Regions from separate parts of the Streptomyces sp. NPDC053048 genome, predicted to be linked through region 3. Evidence: predicted binding sites of a transcription regulator. Region 3 holds the regulator's gene; each other region holds the start of a gene.
What was found. The regulator HrcA, encoded in region 3, represses chaperone genes, less so after heat shock. The targets are predictions, from matches to a motif close to TTNGCACTCNGNNNNNCNGAGTGCNAA.
Positions count from the first base shown of each region.

Region 1 (6,869 bases), on a different contig from region 3:
GCCCGCGACGAGAAGCGGCTGAACGAGCAGGCGACCGAGCTCCACGACCGTCACGGGGTCGAGGCGGAGGTGCTGCGCGCGGACCTCTCCGAGGACGCGGGCATCGCGGCGGTCGAGGCCCGGCTCTCGGATCGCAAGAATCCCGTCGACCTGCTGGTCAACAACGCCGGGTTCGCCAACAAGGGCCGCTACCTCGAGGTCCCGATGGCCGACGAGCTGACGATGCTCAAGGTGCACTGCGAGGCCGTGCTGCGGCTGACCTCGGCCGCGACGGCGAGCATGCGGGAGCGCAGACGCGGCGGGGTGGTCAATGTCGCGTCGGTCGCGGCCTTCGTACCGCGCGGTACGTACGGGGCGAGCAAGGCGTGGGTGGTGCAGTTCACCCAGGGTGCGGCGCGTGATCTGGCGGGCAGCGGGGTGCGGCTGATGGCGCTGTGCCCCGGCTTCGTACGGACCGAGTTCCACCAGCGGGCCGGGATGGGCGTGGACAACGTGCCCGGCTGGATGTGGCTGGACGCGGACAAGCTGGTGGAGGCCGCGCTGAAGGACCTGGCGCGCGGCAAGTCCCTGTCCATCCCCGACCCCCGGTACAAGGCCCTGACCGGCCTGATGAAGCTGGCCCCGCGCCGGGCGGTGTCGCGGGCGGGGGCGACGACGGGCCGCAGGTACGGCCCGAACTGACGGAACACCGGCCTCTCGGGTGACAGACACAGGCAGGACATACAGGACTAGCCTGGAAATATCACCCGGGAGGCCGCCATGACTTTCGTGCAAGTAATCGACTGCAAGACGCGTCGGTACGACGACATGAACCGGCTCATGGACGACTGGGTCGCCGCCACCGAGGGCAAGCGCACCGCCACCCACTCCATCGTCGGCCGGGACCACACGGACAGCGAGCACTACGTCGAGATCATCGAGTTCCCCTCCTACGCCAAGGCGATGGAGAACTCCAACCTTCCGGAGACCAACCGGATCTTCGAGGAGATGGTCGCGCTCTGCGACGGCATGCCGACCTTCACCGACCTCGACGTGCTCCGCGACGAGCAGCTGAACAAGGCGACGGCCCGCCGCTTCTACGAGGAGGTGGCCGTCGGCGGCAATCTGGACCTCGTCGACGAGCTCTTCACCGCCGACTACCGCGACCACGACGTCGGCAAGGAGGAGCTGACCACGACCGGCTCCGATGTCATCAAGCAGGACGTCACCGGCTGGCGCGACGCGTTCGACTTCGACTTCGAGCTCGAGAGCGAGCTGGCCGAGGGCGACCAGGTCTGCGTCCGCTGGACCTGGCGGGGCACCCACCGGGGCGACTTCATGGGCCTGCAGCCCACGGGTCAGCAGGTCGAGATGACGGGCACGACGGTCTGGCGCTTCGAGGACGGCAGGATCTGCGAGGGCTGGTGGACCTACGACATGCTGCGGCTGCTGCGCGAGCTGGGCGCGGTGCGGTTGTAGCGGCGGGCCCGCAGCCGGCACGCCTGCGCACCGGCGCGCCCGTGAACGGGACCGGCCCGGCCCCCCCGCGATGGGGAGACCGGGCCGGACCACTACGAGCGGTGCGCGCGAGGCGCGACGCGTCAGTGCGCGTGGCCGTGACCGTGGCCGTGACCGGCCTCGGCGGGCTCCTCTTCCTTCTTCTCGACGACCAGGGTCTCGGTCGTGAGCAGCAGGGAGGCGATGGACGCGGCGTTCTCCAGCGCGGAGCGGGTGACCTTGACCGGGTCGATGACGCCGGCCTTCACCAGGTCGCCGTACTCGCCGGTCGCGGCGTTGAAGCCCTGGCCCTTGTCGAGCTCCGCCACCTTGGAGGTGATGACGTAGCCCTCGAGGCCGGCGTTCTCGGCGATCCAGCGCAGCGGCTCGACGGCGGCGCGGCGGACGACGGCGACACCGGTGGCCTCGTCACCCTCCTTGCCCAGGCCGCCGTCCAGCACCTTGACGGCGTGGACGAGGGCGGAGCCACCACCGGAGACGATGCCCTCCTCGACCGCGGCACGGGTCGCGGAGATGGCGTCCTCCAGACGGTGCTTCTTCTCCTTGAGCTCGACCTCGGTGGCCGCACCCACACGGATGACGCAGACGCCACCGGCGAGCTTGGCGAGGCGCTCCTGGAGCTTCTCGCGGTCCCAGTCGGAGTCGGTGGTCTCGATCTCGGCCTTGATCTGGGCGACGCGGCCCTCGACGTCGCCGGCGTTGCCGCCGCCGTCGACGATGGTGGTGTCGTCCTTGGTGATCGTCACGCGGCGGGCGGAGCCCAGCACGTCCAGACCGGCCTGGTCGAGCTTGAGGCCGACCTCCTCGGCGATGACGGTGGCACCGGTGAGGGTGGCCATGTCGCCCAGCATCGCCTTGCGGCGGTCACCGAAGCCCGGGGCCTTGACGGCCACGGCGTTGAAGGTGCCACGGATCTTGTTGACGACGAGGGTGGAGAGCGCCTCGCCCTCGACGTCCTCGGCGATGATCAGCAGCGGCTTGGAGCCACCGCCCTGGATGATCTTCTCCAGCAGGGGCAGCAGGTCCTGGATGGAGGAGATCTTGCCCTGGTGGATCAGGATGTACGGGTCGTCGAGGACGGCCTCCATACGCTCCTGGTCGGTGACCATGTACGGCGAGAGGTAACCCTTGTCGAAGGCCATGCCCTCGGTGAAGTCCAGCTCCAGGCCGAAGGTGTTGGACTCCTCGACGGTGATGACGCCGTCCTTGCCGACCTTGTCCATCGCCTCGGCGATGAGCTCGCCGACCTGCTTGTCCTGCGCGGAGAGCGCGGCCACGGCGGCGATGTCGGACTTGTCCTCGATCGGGCGGGCGGTCGCCAGCAGCTCGTCGGAGACGGCCTTGACGGCGGCGTCGATGCCCTTCTTCAGGGCGGCCGGGGAGGCGCCGGCGGCGACGTTGCGCAGACCCTCGCGGACCAGCGCCTGGGCCAGGACGGTGGCGGTGGTGGTGCCGTCACCCGCGATGTCGTTGGTCTTGGTCGCCACCTCCTTGACGAGCTGGGCACCCAGGTTCTCGTACGCGTCGTCGAGCTCGACCTCGCGCGCGATGGTGACACCGTCGTTGGTGATGGTGGGGGCGCCGAACTTCTTGTCGATGACGACGTTGCGGCCCTTGGGGCCGATCGTCACCTTCACGGTGTCGGCAAGCTTGTTGACGCCGCGCTCGAGGGCGCGACGGGCGTCCTCGTCGAACTTCAGGGTCTTGGCCATGGGTTACGTATCCTTCGCCGTATCTCAAACGAACTGCGCCCCCGGTGCCCGGCTAGCAGGCACGGGTACCAGGGGCGCAGATCAAAAGCTTCGAAAGCTCGAAGGCCGCAGGGCCTTCGGCCTCGGGCTCAAAAGCCTGGGGTGAATTACTTCTCGATGACCGCGAGGACGTCGCGGGCCGAGAGGACGAGGTACTCGTCGCCGTTGTACTTCACCTCGGTGCCGCCGTACTTGCTGTAGAGCACGACGTCGCCGACCTGCACGTCGAGCGGCAGGCGCTCGCCGTTCTCGAAGCGGCCCGGACCCACGGCCAGGACAACGCCCTCCTGGGGCTTCTCCTTGGCGGTGTCCGGAATGACCAGGCCGGAGGCCGTGGTCTGCTCGGCGTCGAGCGGCTGGACCACGATGCGGTCCTCGAGCGGCTTGATGGCAACCTTGGAGCTGGCGGTCGTCACGATCCGACCTCCCCCTTCGGAGATCTCACGGGGTTAACTGTCTGAGGTGGCGACCAGGTGGATCCGTCGTCGCGGGTGCCGGACCTGCCCGTCGCTGCGTTTGGCACTCGCCAGTGGAGAGTGCCAACGACGCCGAGACTATGACGCGGTTAGCACTCGGTCAAGCGGAGTGCCAATTCGCCGTGCGGCGAGCTTTGGCTACCCCACACGCGGGGGACCTACTCCTGACCTGCCGCCGGCCTGCCGCAGGGCCCTTCCGGGCCGGCTGTTCCTAGAGGTAATCCTCCAGCCGGGCGACCGTGTAGCCCTGCCGCTGGACGCTGCGCAGCATGTTGGTGACCATCTTGGCCATGGAGGTGCCCTTGAGCTCCCCCGGACCGCGGAAATGAGCCAGGACGATCTCTCCGGGGCGCAGCGTGTCGCCCTGCGCGTAGCGCATGTCGTTGATCTGCATCGTGGCCTCCCAGAGCACCACCGCGCGCACTCCGCAGCTTCCGGCGGCGGCGAGGGTGGCGTCGTTGTAGTTGCCGTACGGCGGCCGGAAGAGGGTGGGCCGGGCGCCGAAACGCTTCTCCAGGGCGTCCTGCTGCCCGCATATCTCGCGCTTCTGCGCCTCGGGGGACAGGGTGCGCAGGTTGGGGTGGGCGAGGGTGTGGTTGTGGACGCCGTTGCCGAGGGCGCGGAGCCGGTCGAAGTAGCCGTAGCCGCGGCCGGCGCGGGCGATGTCGTCGGTGAGGAACATCGTGAACGGCAGCTTCAGCTCCTCGGCCATCCGCACGAACTCCGGGTCCTTCTCGGCCCCGTCGTCGATGGTGATGAAGACGACCTTGTCGCTGGTGGGTATCCGCCGCACCACCGGCGGAAGGCCGCCACCGGTGGCACCCGCCACGGGCTTCTTCGCCGGCGGGGCGGGCGGCGGCGCGAGGGGCTTGTCCAGACCCCAGCGGCGGTAGGCGTCGTCGGGCTCGGAGGACGCGTTCGGGGACGCGACGGCCGTACCGGCACCCTTGCGGGGCTTGTCCCCTCCGCCGGAGGACGAGGCTCCGGAGGACGAGCCGGACGAGCACCCGGCGAGGACGCCGGTCAGCAGCAGGGCGGCGGAGGCGAGGACGGCGGCGCGGCGGCGACCGGAAACAGACTGGCTCACCCGGACGATTGTTGTGCATGCGTTCGGGCCCGGTGCGGGGGCCTGCGTGGGTGGCCCGCGAGAGAGAATGAGACACGTGCCCGCACCGAATCCCGCCGCCACCGACGCCTTCACCGCCCTGCTCACCGAGGAGGGCCGCGCCCTCCTCGAGCAGCTGCGCGCCTACGACCCCGCGCAGGAGCTCGCCACGGCGACCCGGCTGCGCCGCGACCACCCCGCCGAGCTGGTGTCGGCGGCTCTGGGCCAGGCGCGGTTGCGGCAGCGGGCGGTGGCGAAGTTCGGCGCGGAGGACGCGTACCGGATGTTCTTCACGCCCAACGGCGTGGAACAGGCCACACGCGCCGTCGTCGCGGCCTACCGCGCCCGGCGCTTCGAGGCACTGGGCGTGCGCCGGGTCGCCGACCTGTGCTGCGGCATCGGCGGCGACGCGATCGCGCTGGCGCGCGTCGGCATCGCGGTACTCGCCGTCGACCGCGACCCGCTGACGTGCGAGGTCGTCCGCGCCAACGCGGAAGCGCTGGGCCTGGCCGACCTGATCGAGGTGCGCCACGCGGACGTCACGGAGGTCGACACCTCCTCGTACGACGCGGTCTTCGTCGACCCGGCGCGGCGCGGCGGGCGTGGCCGGATCTTCGACCCCGAGGCCTACTCTCCCCCGCTCTCCTGGGCAATCGAGGCGGCGCGCACGGCCCCGCACGCGGCACTGAAGATCGCGCCCGGCGTGCCGCACGAGGCGATCCCCGAGGACGCCGAGGCCGAGTGGATCTCGGACGGCGGTGACGTGAAGGAGGCCGTGCTGTGGTTCGGCACGCGGCCGGGTGCCCGGCGGGCGACCCTGCTTCCGGGCGGCGCGTCCCTGGTCGGTCGCGACCTGCCGGATCCGGCCGTGCGGCCGGTGGGCCGGTACCTGTACGAGCCGGACGGCGCGGTCATCCGGGCGCACCTGGTGGCGGAGGTCGCCGAGGAGCTGGGGGGCGACGCCGGGCTGATCGACGAGACGATCGCGTACGTGACGAGCGACGAGCTGCGGGATTCCGCGTATGCGGCGGCGTACGAGATCACGGATGTGCTGCCGTTCAACCTGAAGCGGTTGAAGGCGATCGTGCGGGAGCGGGAGATCGGCGTCGCCGTCATCAAGAAGCGGGGCTCGGCGGTGGAGCCGGAGGAACTGCGCAAGAAGCTCAAGCTCGCGGGCGCGAATTCGTGTGTGATCGTGCTGACGCGGGTGGCGGGCGCGCCGGCCATGCTGCTGGGCCGGCCGGCGCGATCTGCCGGGTGAGGGGTGACGGTCAGAGGTCCTTGAAGGGCGGGATGATCCGCGTGATGACGATCGACCGATCTCGTGGGGAAACGAGAAAGAAGAAGAAGCCGCCTGCGGTCCTCATCTCCCGCAAGCCACCGGGCTGCCGATCCTGTCTGTACCCGATGTGATCGAGGTCGGCGCCCATACTCGCCAGCTCGGCAAGCTCTCCCGCAAGCCGCTCGACCACAGCCACTACAGCAGCCGGTATGCCACCCGCGACGTGCTCTTCGTCCGGGTTGTACTCCCAGCCCCAGGCATCGCTCAACGCTTTCCCAGCCCAATCGCCTCACACGCGTCGTCGAGGATGCGGCCGAGCTCGGAGACCGCCGCCCGCCTTTGATCCCGGTCCTCGCTTTCGACCGCCAAGATTTCCAGCTCCCGAAACCTGGCTGCGACCAGTGGCTGACGCTGAATCTGTACGTGAATCGACCAGCTCGTGGTGAAGCGCCACACAGGGCCGAAGTCCGCTTCCTGACGCGCCTGATCCACAGCCTCGTCCAACTGATCAGCAAAGGCGGGAAGAGCGGACGGGGTGATCCGAGCGACAGCTTGCCGCAACGCAGCCACCGTCGCAGGCGGCTGCGGGATCAGGGGCCGCTCAGGAACATCGGCAGTCATAGGTTCTCCCATGGACGGAATTCTGTTCCGCGCGCTCACCGTACCGGGCCCAAACAAGCACTCGACCACCCGAACGGGGAGCCGGTGAAGCGGTCTTGACCGCTCCGCCTACGAGTACAGATTGTCCTTGCTCAGCT
Region 1 covers NZ_JBITZS010000006.1:358,062-364,930, forward strand. The annotation lists gene ACIG36_RS18230 (SDR family NAD(P)-dependent oxidoreductase) at 1-681, shown strand, start outside; gene ACIG36_RS18235 (ester cyclase) at 760-1,458, shown strand; gene groL (chaperonin GroEL) at 1,581-3,209, opposite strand; gene groES (co-chaperone GroES) at 3,356-3,664, opposite strand; gene ACIG36_RS18250 (polysaccharide deacetylase family protein) at 3,936-4,811, opposite strand; gene ACIG36_RS18255 (methyltransferase domain-containing protein) at 4,888-6,090, shown strand; gene ACIG36_RS18260 (hypothetical protein) at 6,101-6,379, opposite strand; gene ACIG36_RS18265 (hypothetical protein) at 6,376-6,732, opposite strand; gene tsaD (tRNA (adenosine(37)-N6)-threonylcarbamoyltransferase complex transferase subunit TsaD) at 6,841-6,869, opposite strand, start outside.
Region 1: a site for HrcA is predicted at 3,814-3,840, ahead of groES (co-chaperone GroES). Genes of this name have one in related genera too.

Region 2 (6,869 bases), on a different contig from region 3:
GGGTCGGCGTCCACCTTCCGTAGGGCACGCCATGATCCTCGGGTCGTACGCCCGCCCCCGCGCGTTTACACCGGCAGGCCGATGCCCGGGGCGGGCGCGCAGACCATCATGGAACACATGACCACAGCGACCGTCACCCCCGACACCACCCCCGCAGCCTCACCCCTGAGCACGGCCCTGCGCGCCATCAAGGCCTTCGCCGGCGCGGCCGTCAGCGTCGTCGTCCTCGGCGAGTACGCCGACAAGCGCAAGGCCTGAGAACGGGCGCGGGGCCCGGCCCCTTACGCCCCCTCCCCCGCCAGCAGCTCGTCCGCGTCCACGATCCGGTACGCGTACCCCTGCTCGGCCAGGAAGCGCTGGCGGTGTGCCGCGAAGTCCTGGTCCACCGTGTCGCGGGCGACGACCGAGTAGAAGCGCGCCTCGTGCCCGTCGGCCTTCGGCCGCAGCACCCGGCCCAGCCGCTGCGCCTCCTCCTGGCGCGAGCCGAACGTGCCCGACACCTGGATGGCGACCGTCGCCTCCGGCAGGTCGATGGAGAAGTTGGCGACCTTGGAGACCACCAGCACCGAGATCTCGCCCGCCCGGAAGGCGTCGAAGAGCTTCTCGCGCTGCGCGTTGGTCGTCTCGCCCTTGATGACGGGCGCGTCCAGGTGCTCGCCCAGCTCGTCCAGCTGGTCGATGTACTGGCCGATGACCAGCGTCTGCTCGCCCCGGTGCTTGGCGACCAGCGCCTCGGTGACCTTCCGCTTGGTGGCGGTCGTCGAGCAGTAGCGGTACTTCTCCTCCGTCTCGGCCGTCGCGTACGCCAGCCGCTCGGAGTCGGTCAGGTTCACCCGGACCTCGACGCAGTCGGCCGGGGCGATGTAGCCCTGCGCCTCGATCTCCTTCCAGGGCGCGTCGAAGCGCTTGGGGCCGATGAGGGAGAAGACGTCCGACTCCCGGCCGTCCTCACGCACGAGCGTCGCGGTCAGGCCCAGCCGCCGCCGCGCCTGCAGGTCGGCGGTGAACTTGAAGACGGGCGCGGGCAGCAGGTGCACCTCGTCGTAGACGACCAGGCCCCAGTCGCGGGAGTCGAACAGCTCCAGGTGCGGGTAGATGCCCTTCCGCTTGGTCGTCAGCACCTGGTAGGTGGCGATGGTGACCGGGCGGATCTCCTTCCGCGTGCCGCTGTACTCGCCGATCTCGTCCTCGGTCAGCGAGGTCCGCTTCACCAGCTCGTGCTTCCACTGCCGCGCGGAGACGGTGTTGGTGACCAGGATCAGCGTGGTCGCCTTGGCCTGCGCCATGGCGCCCGCGCCGACGAGCGTCTTGCCCGCGCCGCACGGCAGGACGACCACGCCGGAGCCGCCGTGCCAGAACCCGTCGACGGCCTGCTTCTGGTACGGGCGCAGCGCCCAGCCGTCCTCGCGCAGCTCGATGGGGTGCGCCTCGCCGTCCACGTACCCGGCGAGGTCCTCGGCCGGCCAGCCCAGCTTGAGCAGGGTCTGCTTGATCTGGCCGCGCTCGGAGGGGTGCACGGCCACGGTGTCGGGGTCGATGCGGGCGCCGACCAGCGGCTGGATCTTCTTGGAGCGCAGGATCTCCTCCAGCACCGGCCGGTCGGTGGTCTCCAGGACCAGCCCGTGCGTGGGGTGCTTGATCAGCCTGAGCCGCCCGTAGCGGGCCATGGTCTCGGCGATGTCGACGAGCAGCGCGTGCGGGACGGGGTAGCGGGAGTGGCTGACGAGCGCGTCGACGACCTGCTCGGCGTCGTGCCCGGCGGCCCGCGCGTTCCACAGTCCCAGCGGGGTCACCCGGTAGGTGTGGATGTGCTCGGGCGCCCGCTCCAGCTCGGCGAACGGCGCGATCGCACGGCGGCACGCGTCCGCCTGCTCGTGGTCCACCTCCAGCAGCAGGGTCTTGTCGCTCTGGACGATCAAGCAGGTCACTCATACCTCCACTACCGGGCCCGGCCGAACCCTCGCGCGAAACTCCTCAGTCTACCGGCCGGGGGGCGAAAGCGGGCTGCCGTCGCTCACGGTGACACAACGCCCGAGGGCGGCACCCCGGTGGGGGTGCCGCCCTCGGTGCCGTGGTGAACGGCGGGAACAGCGATCCGTTGGGAGCGACGGATCAGAAGTCCATCTCACCGCCGGGCATGCCGCCCGGAGCGGCCGCGGCGGCCTTCTCCGGCTTGTCGGCGATGACGGCCTCGGTGGTCAGGAAGAGCGCGGCGATGGACGCGGCGTTCTGCAGGGCGGAGCGGGTGACCTTCGCCGGGTCGATGATGCCCTCGGCGATCATGTCGACGTACTCGCCGGTCGCGGCGTTCAGGCCGTGGCCCACGGAGAGGTTGCGGACCTTCTCCACGACGACGCCGCCCTCGAGACCACCGTTGACGGCGATCTGCTTGAGCGGGGCCTCCAGGGCCAGCTTCACAGCGGCGGCACCGGTGGCCTCGTCACCCTCGAGCTCGAGCTTCTCGAAGACCGAGGAGGCCTGCAGCAGGGCCACGCCACCACCGGCGACGATGCCCTCCTCGACGGCAGCCTTCGCGTTGCGGACGGCGTCCTCGATGCGGTGCTTGCGCTCCTTGAGCTCGACCTCGGTGGCGGCACCGGCCTTGATGACGGCCACGCCGCCGGCCAGCTTCGCCAGGCGCTCCTGCAGCTTCTCGCGGTCGTAGTCGGAGTCGCTGTTCTCGATCTCGGCGCGGATCTGGTTGACGCGGCCCTGGACCTGGTCGCTGTCACCGGCACCGTCGACGATGGTCGTCTCGTCCTTGGTGATGACGACCTTGCGGGCGCGGCCGAGCAGGTCGAGACCGGCGTTCTCCAGCTTGAGGCCGACCTCCTCGGAGATGACCGTGCCACCGGTGAGGATGGCGATGTCGCCCAGCATGGCCTTGCGGCGGTCGCCGAAGCCCGGGGCCTTGACGGCGACGGACTTGAAGGTGCCGCGGATCTTGTTGACGACCAGCGTGGACAGGGCCTCGCCCTCGACGTCCTCGGCGATGATCAGCAGCGGCTTGCCGGACTGCATGACCTTCTCCAGGAGCGGCAGCAGGTCCTTGACCGAGCCGACCTTGGAGTTGACGATCAGGATGTACGGGTCGTCCAGGGACGCCTCCATACGCTCCATGTCGGTGGCGAAGTACGCCGAGATGTAGCCCTTGTCGAAGCGCATACCCTCGGTGAGCTCCAGCTCCAGACCGAAGGTCTGGGACTCCTCGACGGTGATGACGCCTTCCTTGCCGACCTTGTCCATGGCCTCGGCGATGAGCTCGCCGATCTGGGTGTCGGCGGCGGAGATGGAGGCGGTGGAGGCGATCTGCTCCTTGGTCTCCACGTCCTTGGCCTGCTCGAGCAGGGCGGCGGAGACGGCCTCGACGGCCTTCTCGATGCCGCGCTTCAGCGCCATCGGGTTGGCACCGGCGGCCACGTTGCGCAGACCCTCGCGGACCAGCGCCTGGGCGAGGACGGTCGCGGTCGTCGTGCCGTCACCGGCGACGTCGTCCGTCTTCTTCGCGACCTCCTTGACCAGCTCGGCGCCGATCTTCTCGTACGGGTCCTCGAGCTCGATCTCCTTGGCGATGGAGACACCATCGTTGGTGATCGTGGGGGCGCCCCACTTCTTCTCGAGGACGACGTTGCGGCCCTTGGGGCCAAGGGTGACCTTGACGGCGTCGGCGAGCTGGTTCATCCCGCGCTCGAGACCGCGCCGTGCCTCCTCGTCGAACGCGATGATCTTGGCCATGTGAAGTGGTCCTCCCAGGACGGGGTGGAGACTGCTCCGGACCGCGCTGGCGCCCGCGACGGACGGCCCGGTCGCCCCGCGGTTCCTTGCCCCGCTTGGCTCGCAGACCTCACCGACGGTCCAAATCTGTCACTCTCACCAGGAGAGTGCTAAGCCCAATGATTAGCACTCGACCCACCCGAGTGCAAGCGGTCCACGTCGACTCAACCCAAGGTGGCAGCGGGGGCACCTCCCAGCGTTGGCTGGGGGCGCAAGCGACTCGGGACATCCCACGTCCTGCCCAGCTTTGCGCCCGCGCATGCACGCGACACGCGACACGCACGGGCGCACGCGCGAGGGGCCCGCACCTTCTGGTCGGAAGGTGCGGACCCCTCGGCAGCCGTATAGCCGGGTCGATGCGTCGCGATCAGCCGGCGGCCAGCCTCACCATGTCCGCCTGCGGCCCCTTCTGGCCCTGCGAGATCTCGAACTCGACTCGCTGCCCCTCCTCGAGGGTGCGGTAGCCGTCCATCTGAATCGCGCTGTAGTGGACGAAAACATCCGCACCACCGTCGACCGCGATGAAGCCGTACCCCTTCTCCGCGTTGAACCACTTGACGGTGCCCTGAGCCATGCCTAACTCCCCTATTACTGGCCCTTGCACAGGACCGCACTTCGCGGACCCGGGTCAGACCTCACCCCCAGACAGGTTGGAGGTGTGCGCCGGAACGCGTCGACCGCGGCTGAATGTATCTGCACGGATGCCGTCTGCAACAGGTCACTCGGACGAGAATTCCAGGTGCGGCCGATCGGTTATTCGTACCGATTTCCGCAGCTTCCCGGGCAAGTCGGACCGGGCATAACGCAACCAACCCGACAAATCGCGCAGGTGTTTCGCGCACAACTTGACGGGTTCTCATATGCGTTCGGTGGTGACACCGGCGGGGGAACGCCTCAACTGTATCGCGGCTCAACAGGCGGAATCGCCCCGTCCGTTTTACGGGCGGAGCGATTCCGGGGAAATCTGCAGGAACCCTGAGAAAGCCTCAGGCCATTGATCGGCGTCCGGTCAGCCGCCGGCGACCGCGGGAATGATCGACACGCCGGCCCCGTCGGGCGTGGCCGCGGCCAGCCCGCCCTCGAAGCGCACGTCGTCGTCGTTGACGTACACGTTGACGAACCGCCGCAGCTTCCCGGCGTCGTCGAGGACGCGGGCGGCGATGCCCGGGTGGTTCGCCTCGAGCGAGGCGATGACCTCCTGCAGGGTGCCCCCCTCGGCGGAGACCTCGGCCTGCCCATTGGTGTAGGTGCGCAGGATGGTGGGAATGCGAACGGAAACGCTCATGGTGGAGTCACCCTTCGGGAAGCGGAAGAGGCGGAAGAGAAAGAAGGAATGCTGTGGGCCCGCGGACGTCAGCGGCCGGCGAGCCCGGCGGCGCGGAACGCCTCCAGCGACGGCCGGATGGTCGCCGTGGGCCCGGCCGCGACGGCGTCGAGCGTCTTGAGCCCGTCCCCCGTGTTGAGCACGACGGTGGTCAGCGAAGGATCGAGCACCCCGCTCTCCAGCAGCTTGCGCGTCACGCCCACCGTGACCCCGCCCGCCGTCTCCGCGAAGATCCCCTCGGTGCGGGCGAGCAGCTTGATCGCGTCCACGATCCGCTCGTCGTCGACGTCCTCGACGGCGCCGCCCGTGCGCCGGGCGATGTCGAGCACGTACGGACCGTCCGCGGGGTTGCCGATGGCGAGGGACTTGGCGATCGTGTCCGGCTTCACCGGCCGGACCACGTCGTGGCCGTCCTTGTACGCGCGGGAGACCGGCGAGCAGCCCTCCGCCTGGGCGCCGAAGATCCGGTACGGGCGGTCCTCGACCAGGCCCAGCGCGATGAGCTCCTTGAGCCCCTTGTCGATCTTCGTCAGCTGTGATCCCGACGCGACCGGCACCACGATCTGGTCCGGCAGCCGCCAGCCCAGCTGTTCGCAGATCTCGTACGCCAGGGTCTTCGAGCCCTCCCCGTAGTAGGGGCGCAGGTTGACGTTGACGAAGCCCCAGCCCTCGCCGAGCGGGTCGCCGATGAGCTCGGAGCAGAAGCGGTTGACGTCGTCGTAGGTGCCCTCGATGCCGACGAGGTCGCCGCCGTAGACGGCGGCCATGACGACCTTGCCCGCCTCCAGGTCGTGCGGGATGAAGACGCAGGACGCGAACCCGGCACGGGCCGCGGCCGCGCCGACGGCCCCCGCGAGGTTGCCGGTCGACGAGCAGGACAGGGTGGTGAAGCCGAAGGTGCGGGCGGCCTCGACGGCGATGGCGACGACGCGGTCCTTGAAGGAGTGCGTGGGGTTGCCGGAGTCGTCCTTGATGTACAGCCCGCCGGTCACGCCCAGTTCGGCGGCGAGGTTGTCGGCCTTGACGAGCTGGGTGAAGCCGGGGTTGAGGCCGGGCCGGTCGGCGACGTCGGCGGGGACGGGCAGCAGCGGCGCGTAGCGCCAGATGTTCGGCGGGCCGGCCTCGATCCGGGCGCGCAGTTCCGCCGCTGCGCGGGGCCCGCCGGCCGGGAGCTCGTAGGCGACCTCGAGCGGGCCGAAGCAGGAGGCGCAGGCGAAGACGGGGCCGAGGTCGAAGCGCTCGCCGCACTCGCGGCAGGAGAGCGCGACGGCGGGGCCGAAGGCGCCGGAGGCTGATGTTTTCGAGTCGGCTCCGCCGACGGGGGAGGTACGACTTTCAACGGCTTGGACAGCCATGGAGGCGAGGCCCTTTCTCCTCATCTTCCTCGCGGCGAACCTCGCCACGAGACGGAATTGGCACCTTCCCCGCCGGGAGCCTCGCGTCTGATGACCGAGACCGGCTGGAGGGTTGCCGGGGCTTCAACGGGCCGTGTCCCTCTGCCCCTCTGGATGAGCGGTATGGCGCTGGGCATGGCCCAGGCGTTTGTTCGCGCGACGACCCCGACATGCGACGGCTGTCCGCGTTGTTCAAGACTGTAACGGAAGGGGTGGCCGAGTTGGAGGGCCGTCCGCACCGCGAGACGCGTCACAGGGCGCGCTGATACACGCGATACAAGCGAGAGAACCGATGCGAGCCGATACGGGCCCGCACATGCCGATGCAAGGAGTCGTACAGGTGCTGGAAGAGGTGGAGCGCTGGCTGGCCCGGCGAT
Region 2 covers NZ_JBITZS010000009.1:265,206-272,074, forward strand. The annotation lists gene ACIG36_RS24940 (hypothetical protein) at 118-258, shown strand; gene ACIG36_RS24945 (DNA repair helicase XPB) at 282-1,928, opposite strand; gene groL (chaperonin GroEL) at 2,113-3,735, opposite strand; gene ACIG36_RS24955 (cold-shock protein) at 4,142-4,348, opposite strand; gene ACIG36_RS24960 (MoaD/ThiS family protein) at 4,784-5,059, opposite strand; gene thrC (threonine synthase) at 5,128-6,453, opposite strand; SAM riboswitch class I at 6,471-6,613, opposite strand; gene ACIG36_RS24970 (glucosyl-3-phosphoglycerate synthase) at 6,833-6,869, shown strand, end outside.
Region 2: a site for HrcA is predicted at 3,898-3,924, ahead of groL (chaperonin GroEL). Genes of this name have one in related genera too.

Region 3 (6,869 bases):
CTCGCGGACCTCGGCCAGCAGCGGCAGCAACCCGGCCCCCGCGCCGACGCCGTCCGCGTGCGGGTCGTCGTGGTGGGTGCCCTGGTGGCCGCCGGCCTCGACGCCCTGGACGCACACCGCGTCCGCGCCCGCCTCCCGCGCGGCCCGTGCCTCGGCGGCCGAGGTCACGGTCACGATCGTCACCGTGCCGACCCGGGCGAGGGCGTCCACGGCCGCACGCGAGGGGCACCCGAAAGTGAAGGAGACGACGGGCACGGGGTCCTCGAGGAGGACGGCGAGCTTGGCGTCGTAGGCGTCGTCACAGCTCTGGTCCGGCTCCCCCAGCGGGGTGCGGTACCAGGTGGCCTCGCCGGCCAGCTGCTCGGCGTACACCTCGACCGCGGCCGGGTCGGCGGCGGGCGGCTGCGGCATGAAGAGGTTGACGCCGAAGGGGCGGGAGGTGCGGGCGCGGAGCTGCTTGATCTCCTCGTACATCGCCGCCGGCGTCTTGTACCCGGCGGCGAGGAAGCCGAGGCCGCCGGCCTCGCTGACAGCCGCGGCGAGCGCCGGGGTGGAGCCGCCGCCCGCCATGGGGGCCTGCACGATCGGGTGCTCGAAGAGTCTGGTCAGTCCGGGCAACGGAGCCATGACCACATCGTGTCACAAACCGACCGGGCTGCCCGGAGGGCGGTTCTTTCCGGCCCGCGCCGGACCGCGCGCCGCGCGGAGGGCGGTTCTTTCCGGCCCGCCCCGGTCGGTGCCCGCAAACGCCGGACGGGCCGCATGCGCGGCCCGTCCGGAACGGGAGTCAGGGCCTACCGCCCGTTGAACGCGTCCTTCAAGCGCGAGAACAGCCCCTGCTGCCCCGGCTTGAACTCGCCCATCGGGCGCTCCTCGTTGCGCATCTTCGCCAGCTGCCGCAGCAGTTCCTCCTGCTGCGGGTCCAGCTTGGTGGGCGTGGTGACCTCGACGTGCACGATGAGGTCGCCGCGGCCACCGCCGCGCAGGTGGGTGACGCCACGCTGGTGCAGCGGGATCGACTGGCCGGACTGGGTGCCGGGCCGGATGTCGATCTCCTCGACGCCGTCCAGCGTCTCCAGCGGCACCTTGGTGCCGAGCGCAGCCGCCGTCATCGGGATGGTGACCGTGCAGTGCAGGTCGTCGCCGCGGCGCTGGAAGACCGGGTGCGGGGTCTCGTGGATCTCCACGTAGAGGTCGCCGGCGGGGCCGCCGCCGGGGCCGACCTCGCCCTCGCCCGCGAGCTGGATGCGGGTGCCGTTGTCGACACCGGCGGGGATCTTGACGGTCAGGTTCCGCCGCGACCGGACGCGGCCGTCGCCGGCGCACTCCGGGCACGGGGTCGGCACCACGGTGCCGAAGCCCTGGCACTGCGGGCAGGGGCGGGAGGTCATGACCTGGCCCAGGAAGGACCGGGTGACCTGCGAGACCTCGCCACGGCCGCGGCACATGTCACAGGTCTGCGCGGACGTGCCCGGGGCCGCGCCCTCGCCGCTGCAGGTCGTGCAGACGACCGCGGTGTCGACCTGGATGTCCTTGGTGGTGCCGAAGGCGGCCTCCGGGAGGCTGACTTCGAGCCGGATCATGGCGTCCTGGCCGCGGCGCGTGCGCGAGCGCGGGCCGCGCTGCGAGGCCTGGCCGAAGAAGGCGTCCATGATGTCGGAGAAGTTGCCGAAGCCCGCGCCGAAGCCGCCGGCACCGGCACCCGCGCCGCCCGAGGAGGACAGCGGGTCGCCACCGAGGTCGTAGACCTGCTTCTTCTGCGGGTCCGAGAGCACCTCGTAAGCGGCGTTGATCTCCTTGAACCGCTCCTGCGTCTTCGGGTCCGGGTTGACGTCCGGGTGCAGCTCGCGCGCGAGACGGCGGAAGGCCTTCTTGATCTCGTCCTGCGAGGCATCGCGCCGTACGCCCAGGACCGCGTAGTAATCCGTGGCCACTTACGACTCCGCCAGGATCTGTCCGACGTAACGTGCCACTGCGCGTACCGCTCCCATCGTTCCGGGGTAGTCCATGCGGGTCGGTCCGACCACGCCGAGTTTGGCGACGGCCTCGTCGCCCGAACCGTAGCCGACGGCGACGACCGATGTGGAGTTCAGTCCCTCGTGGGCGTTCTCGTGACCGATGCGCACGGTCATCCCCGAGTCCTTGGCCTCGCCGAGCAGCTTGAGCAGGACGACCTGCTCCTCCAACGCCTCCAGCACGGGCCGGATCGTCAGCGGGAAGTCATGACCGAAACGAGTGAGATTGGCGGTGCCGCCGATCATCAGCCGTTCCTCGGTCTCCTCAACCAGCGTCTCGAGCAGGGTGGCGAGAACCGTAGAAACGGTTCCGCGCTCGTCCTGCTCGAACGAATCCGGAAGGTCCTGCACCAGCTGCGGCACATCCGTGAAGCGCCGCCCCACGACCCGGCTGTTCAGCCGCGCGCGCAGGTCGGCCAGCGCGTTCTCCCCCACCGGCGCCGGGCAGTCGATCATGCGCTGCTCGACCCGTCCGGTATCCGTGATCAGTACGAGCATGACCCGGGCCGGAGCGAGCGCGAGCAGCTCCACATGACGCACGGTCGAACGGCTCAGCGAGGGGTACTGCACCACCGCGACCTGCCGGGTCAGCTGCGCCAGCAGCCGTACCGTGCGGGCCACCACGTCGTCCAGGTCGACCGCGCCGTCCAGGAAGTTCTGGATGGCGCGCCGCTCCGGCGTCGACAGCGGCTTGACGCCCGCCAGCTTGTCGACGAACAGGCGGTAGCCCTTGTCGGTCGGGATGCGGCCGGCGCTCGTGTGGGGCTGGGCGATGAAACCCTCGTCCTCCAGCGCGGCCATGTCGTTGCGCACCGTGGCCGGGGACACCCCCAGGCGGTGGCGCTCGGTGAGGGCCTTGGAGCCGACGGGCTCCTCGGTGCCCACGTAGTCCTGGACGATGGCGCGCAACACTTCGAGCCTGCGTTCGCTCAGCATCGCGCGCACCTCCAGTCGGTCCAGTGGTTCAGCCGTCGTACGGGTTGTACGTGTTGTACGGGTTGTGCAAGGGCTCGTACGGGGGACTTCGGAAGGCCCCCGTCCCTGGCACTCAAAGGTCAAGAGTGCCAAAACCCTCCAGCCAGTGTACGGCCGGGCACCACGGCCAGGGCAAGGGCCGTCCTCGCCGCGCGCCCTCGGACGCCGCTCCCGCGGGCGTCCGGCGTCCCGTCCCGTGCCCGTCCCGTGCCCGTCCGGCGTCCGTCCGGGCGGGCAACGGCACCGGTCTGCCGTTAGCGTCACGGTATGGAGACGCAAGGGGAATCCGGCGGCGCGGGGGCGCACTGGGAACGGCTCGCGCCGGGTGTCGTACGCCGCAGGCTGCCGGGCTGGGACGCCACCGTCGGGGCGGTCGCGGGCCCGGACGGGGTGCTGGTCGTGGACACCGGTTCGTCCCTGCGCGAGGGCACCGGGATCCGGCGCGAGGTGCAGCAGATCTTCGGCCGGTCCGTGACGCACATCGCACTCACGCACCCCCACTTCGACCACGTCCTGGGCACCGCCGCGTTCTCGGGCGTGCAGGTGTACGGGGCGGTGGGGCTCGGCGAACTGCTGCGCAGCCGGCGCGAGCGCGAGGAGCTGCGGCGCGAGGCGATGCGGTACGGGGTGCCGCGCGAGGCCGCGGCGGAGGCGGTGGAACTGCTCGTACCGCCCCAGCACGCCGTGTCCGGCGAGGTCCTGGTGGACCTGGGCGGCGGGCGGCGGGCGCTGCTGGCGAACGTCGGGCCGGGGCACACGGCCTACGACCTGGCCGTTCTCGTGCCGGGCTCGGACCGCGCCCCGGACGTCGTCTTCTGCGGCGACATCGTGGAGGAGTCCGGGGAGCCGCAGGCCGGCCCGGACGCGCTGCCGCGCGCGTGGCCGGCGGCACTGGACCGGCTGCTCGCGCTGGGCGGCGAGGACGCGGTGTACGTGCCGGGGCACGGGGCCGTGGTGGACGCGGAATTCGTCCGGGGACAGCGTGAGGCGTTGCGGGCCCGCTTCGGCAGGTGATGATCCACAATGGCGCGCATGCGCAGCAGAGAGTACGGACCGGACCTGACCCCTCCGTGGAAGCGGAGCGCGCCCGCGCCCGAGGTGCCGGCGGAGGTGGACCTCGTGGTGGAGGAGGTCACCACGGGCTTCTGCGGGGCGGTGATCCGCTGCGAGAAGACGGCGCAGGGCCCGACGGTGACGCTGGAGGACCGGTTCGGCAAGCACCGCGTCTTCCCGATGGAACCGCGGGGCTTCCTGCTGGAGGGGCGCGTCGTGACGCTCGTACGCCCCACGGCACCGGCCGCACGCGGGCCGCAGCGCACGGCGTCCGGCTCCATCGCGGTGCCGGGCGCGCGGGCACGGGTGGCGCGCGCGGGGCGCATCTACGTAGAAGGGCGCCACGACGCGGAGCTGGTGGAGCGGGTGTGGGGCGACGACCTGCGCGTCGAGGGCGTGGTCGTGGAGTACCTGGAGGGCATCGACGACCTCCCGGCCGTCGTCCGCTCCTTCGCCCCGGGCCCGGACGCGCGCCTGGGCGTCCTGGTCGACCACCTGGTGCCGGGCTCCAAGGAGTCCCGGATCGCGGCGGAGGTCACGGGCGAGAACGTGCGGGTGGTGGGCCACCCGTACGTGGATGTGTGGGAGGCGGTGAAGCCGTCGGCCGTCGGCATCCCCGAGTGGCCGCGGGTGCCGCAGGGGCAGGACTGGAAGACGGGCGTGTGCCGGGCCCTGGGGTGGCCGGAGAACACGGGGGCCGCTTGGCAGCGGATTCTGGGTGCGGTCTCGTCCTACAAGGACCTGGAGCCGGAGCTCCTCGGGCGGGTCGAGGAGCTGATCGACTTTGTGACGGTGGGGGTCAGCGCTCCAGGGTCCTGAACCGGGATGTGTCCAGGGTCAGGTCGAGCACCCTAATGGGAACCGGATCACCGAACTTAGTGGTCCACTGCGCCCGGTAAGCGGCTTCGTAGCCTGTGCCAACGGGGTCCGTCAGCAGAAGGCACTGGGCAGCGAACGGATCGATGATCAGATAGGCGGGCACCTGTCCGGCCGCGTAGATGGAGCGCTTGACCCCGTAGTCACGGTCTCCGCTGGTCTTGGAGACCACTTCCACCACCATCGTGACATCTGGGGAGGGGATGAGGCTGTCGGGCGCCTCGAACGCCTCTCGTTCAAGAACCACCAGGTCAGGCTGAGGCTCACTCTCTTCGCCCGGAATATCAAGAGCCTGCGTAGTCTTCCGCTGCCAACGGTCGAACGGAATCTGCGCCTGCACCCTTTCGACGATGTCGTTGTGCACCCAGTTGGGCGCGGCCATCATCACGATTTCCCCCCTGAGGAGCTCAGCCCTGATGCCCTCGGGAACTTCGAGGTTCTCGAAGATCTCCGTCATCCGGCGTTCATCCACAGCGGTCATCTCCGTGGTCCTCCACATCCGCCGCGTGTCTTTTCACGGCAGCCTATGGAGAGCGTAGGCGGGCGCACGGCCTATGCGCGTCAGTTCACCCGAACAGGTAATCAGTCCACCAGATCCCGCACCACCGCATCGGCCAGCAGCCGCCCCCGCAGGGTCAGCACCGCCCGTCCGGCCGCGTACGGCTCCGCCTGCAGCAGCCCGTCCGCGAGTGCCCGCGCGGCCGCCGCCGCGCCCGCCGGCTTCAGCAGGGACAGCGGGCACCCCTCCTCGAGCCGCAGCTCCAGCAGGATCCGCTCGACCCGCCTGTCCTCGTCGGCCAGGACCTCACGTCCGGCCCCCGGCGAACGTCCCTCGGACAGGGCCTGCGCGTAGGCGCCCGGGTGCTTGACGTTCCACCACCGCACGCCCCCTACGTGGGAGTGCGCGCCGGGGCCCGCGCCCCACCAGTCGGCGCCGCGCCAGTAGAGCTCGTTGTGGCGGCAGCGGGCGGCGGGGCTCGTGGCCCAGTTGGAGACCTCGTACCAGTCGAAGCCCGCGCCGGAGAGCATCTCCTCGGCGATCAGGTAGCGGTCGGCGTGCACGTCGTCGTCCGTCATCGGCACCTCGCCGCGCCGGATGCGGCGGGCCAGTTGCGTGCCCTCCTCGACGATCAGGGCGTACGCCGAGACGTGGTCGGGGCCGGCGCCGAGCACCGCGTCCAGCGACGCCCGCCAGTCGTCGTCGCTCTCGCCCGGCGTGCCGTAGATCAGGTCCAGGTTGACGTGCTCGAAGCCGGCCGCGCGGGCCTCGGCCACGCACGCCTCCGGGCGGCCCGGCGTGTGTGTGCGGTCGAGGATCTTCAGGACGTGCTGCCGGGCGCTCTGCATGCCGAAGGAGACCCGGTTGAAGCCGGCGGCCCGCAGCTCCTCGAGGTAGCGCGGGTCGACGGACTCGGGGTTGGCCTCCGTGGTGACCTCGGCGTCCGGGGCGAGCCCGAATTCATCGCGGATCGCGGCCAGCATCCGGCCCAGGTCGGCGGCCGGGAGCAGCGTGGGGGTGCCGCCGCCGACGAAGACCGTCTCCACCGGGCGCGGGTCGTCGCCGAGGACCTTGCGGGCCAGCCGGATCTCCTCGGCGACGGTCTCCGCGTAGTTGTCGCGGGAGGCGAGGGCGCCGCCGGAGCCGCGCAGCTCGCTCGCGGTGTAGGTGTTGAAGTCGCAGTATCCGCAGCGGGTGGCGCAGTAGGGCACGTGCAGGTAGAAGCCGAGGGGCCGCTGCCCGGAGCCTTCGATGGCGTGGCGGGGCAGCGCCCCGTCCTCGGGCATGGGCTCACCATCGGGCAGTACGGAAGGCATGTGTTCCATTGTCCAGCACGCGCCGGCTTACTCCGCCCGGAGCACCAGCAGGGCGAGGTCGTCGTCGGGCGGGGTGGGGGCGAAGCCGTGGACGGCGTGGCGGATGCGGGCGGCGACGCCCTCGGCCGTGAGGCC
Region 3 covers NZ_JBITZS010000001.1:416,377-423,245, reverse strand. The annotation lists gene ACIG36_RS02075 (nitronate monooxygenase) at 1-627, opposite strand, end outside; gene dnaJ (molecular chaperone DnaJ) at 795-1,934, opposite strand; gene hrcA (heat-inducible transcriptional repressor HrcA) at 1,935-2,951, opposite strand; gene ACIG36_RS02060 (MBL fold metallo-hydrolase) at 3,258-4,004, shown strand; gene ACIG36_RS02055 (DUF3097 domain-containing protein) at 4,023-4,862, shown strand; gene ACIG36_RS02050 (Uma2 family endonuclease) at 4,843-5,400, opposite strand; gene hemW (radical SAM family heme chaperone HemW) at 5,502-6,734, opposite strand; gene ACIG36_RS02040 (SpoIIE family protein phosphatase) at 6,762-6,869, opposite strand, start outside.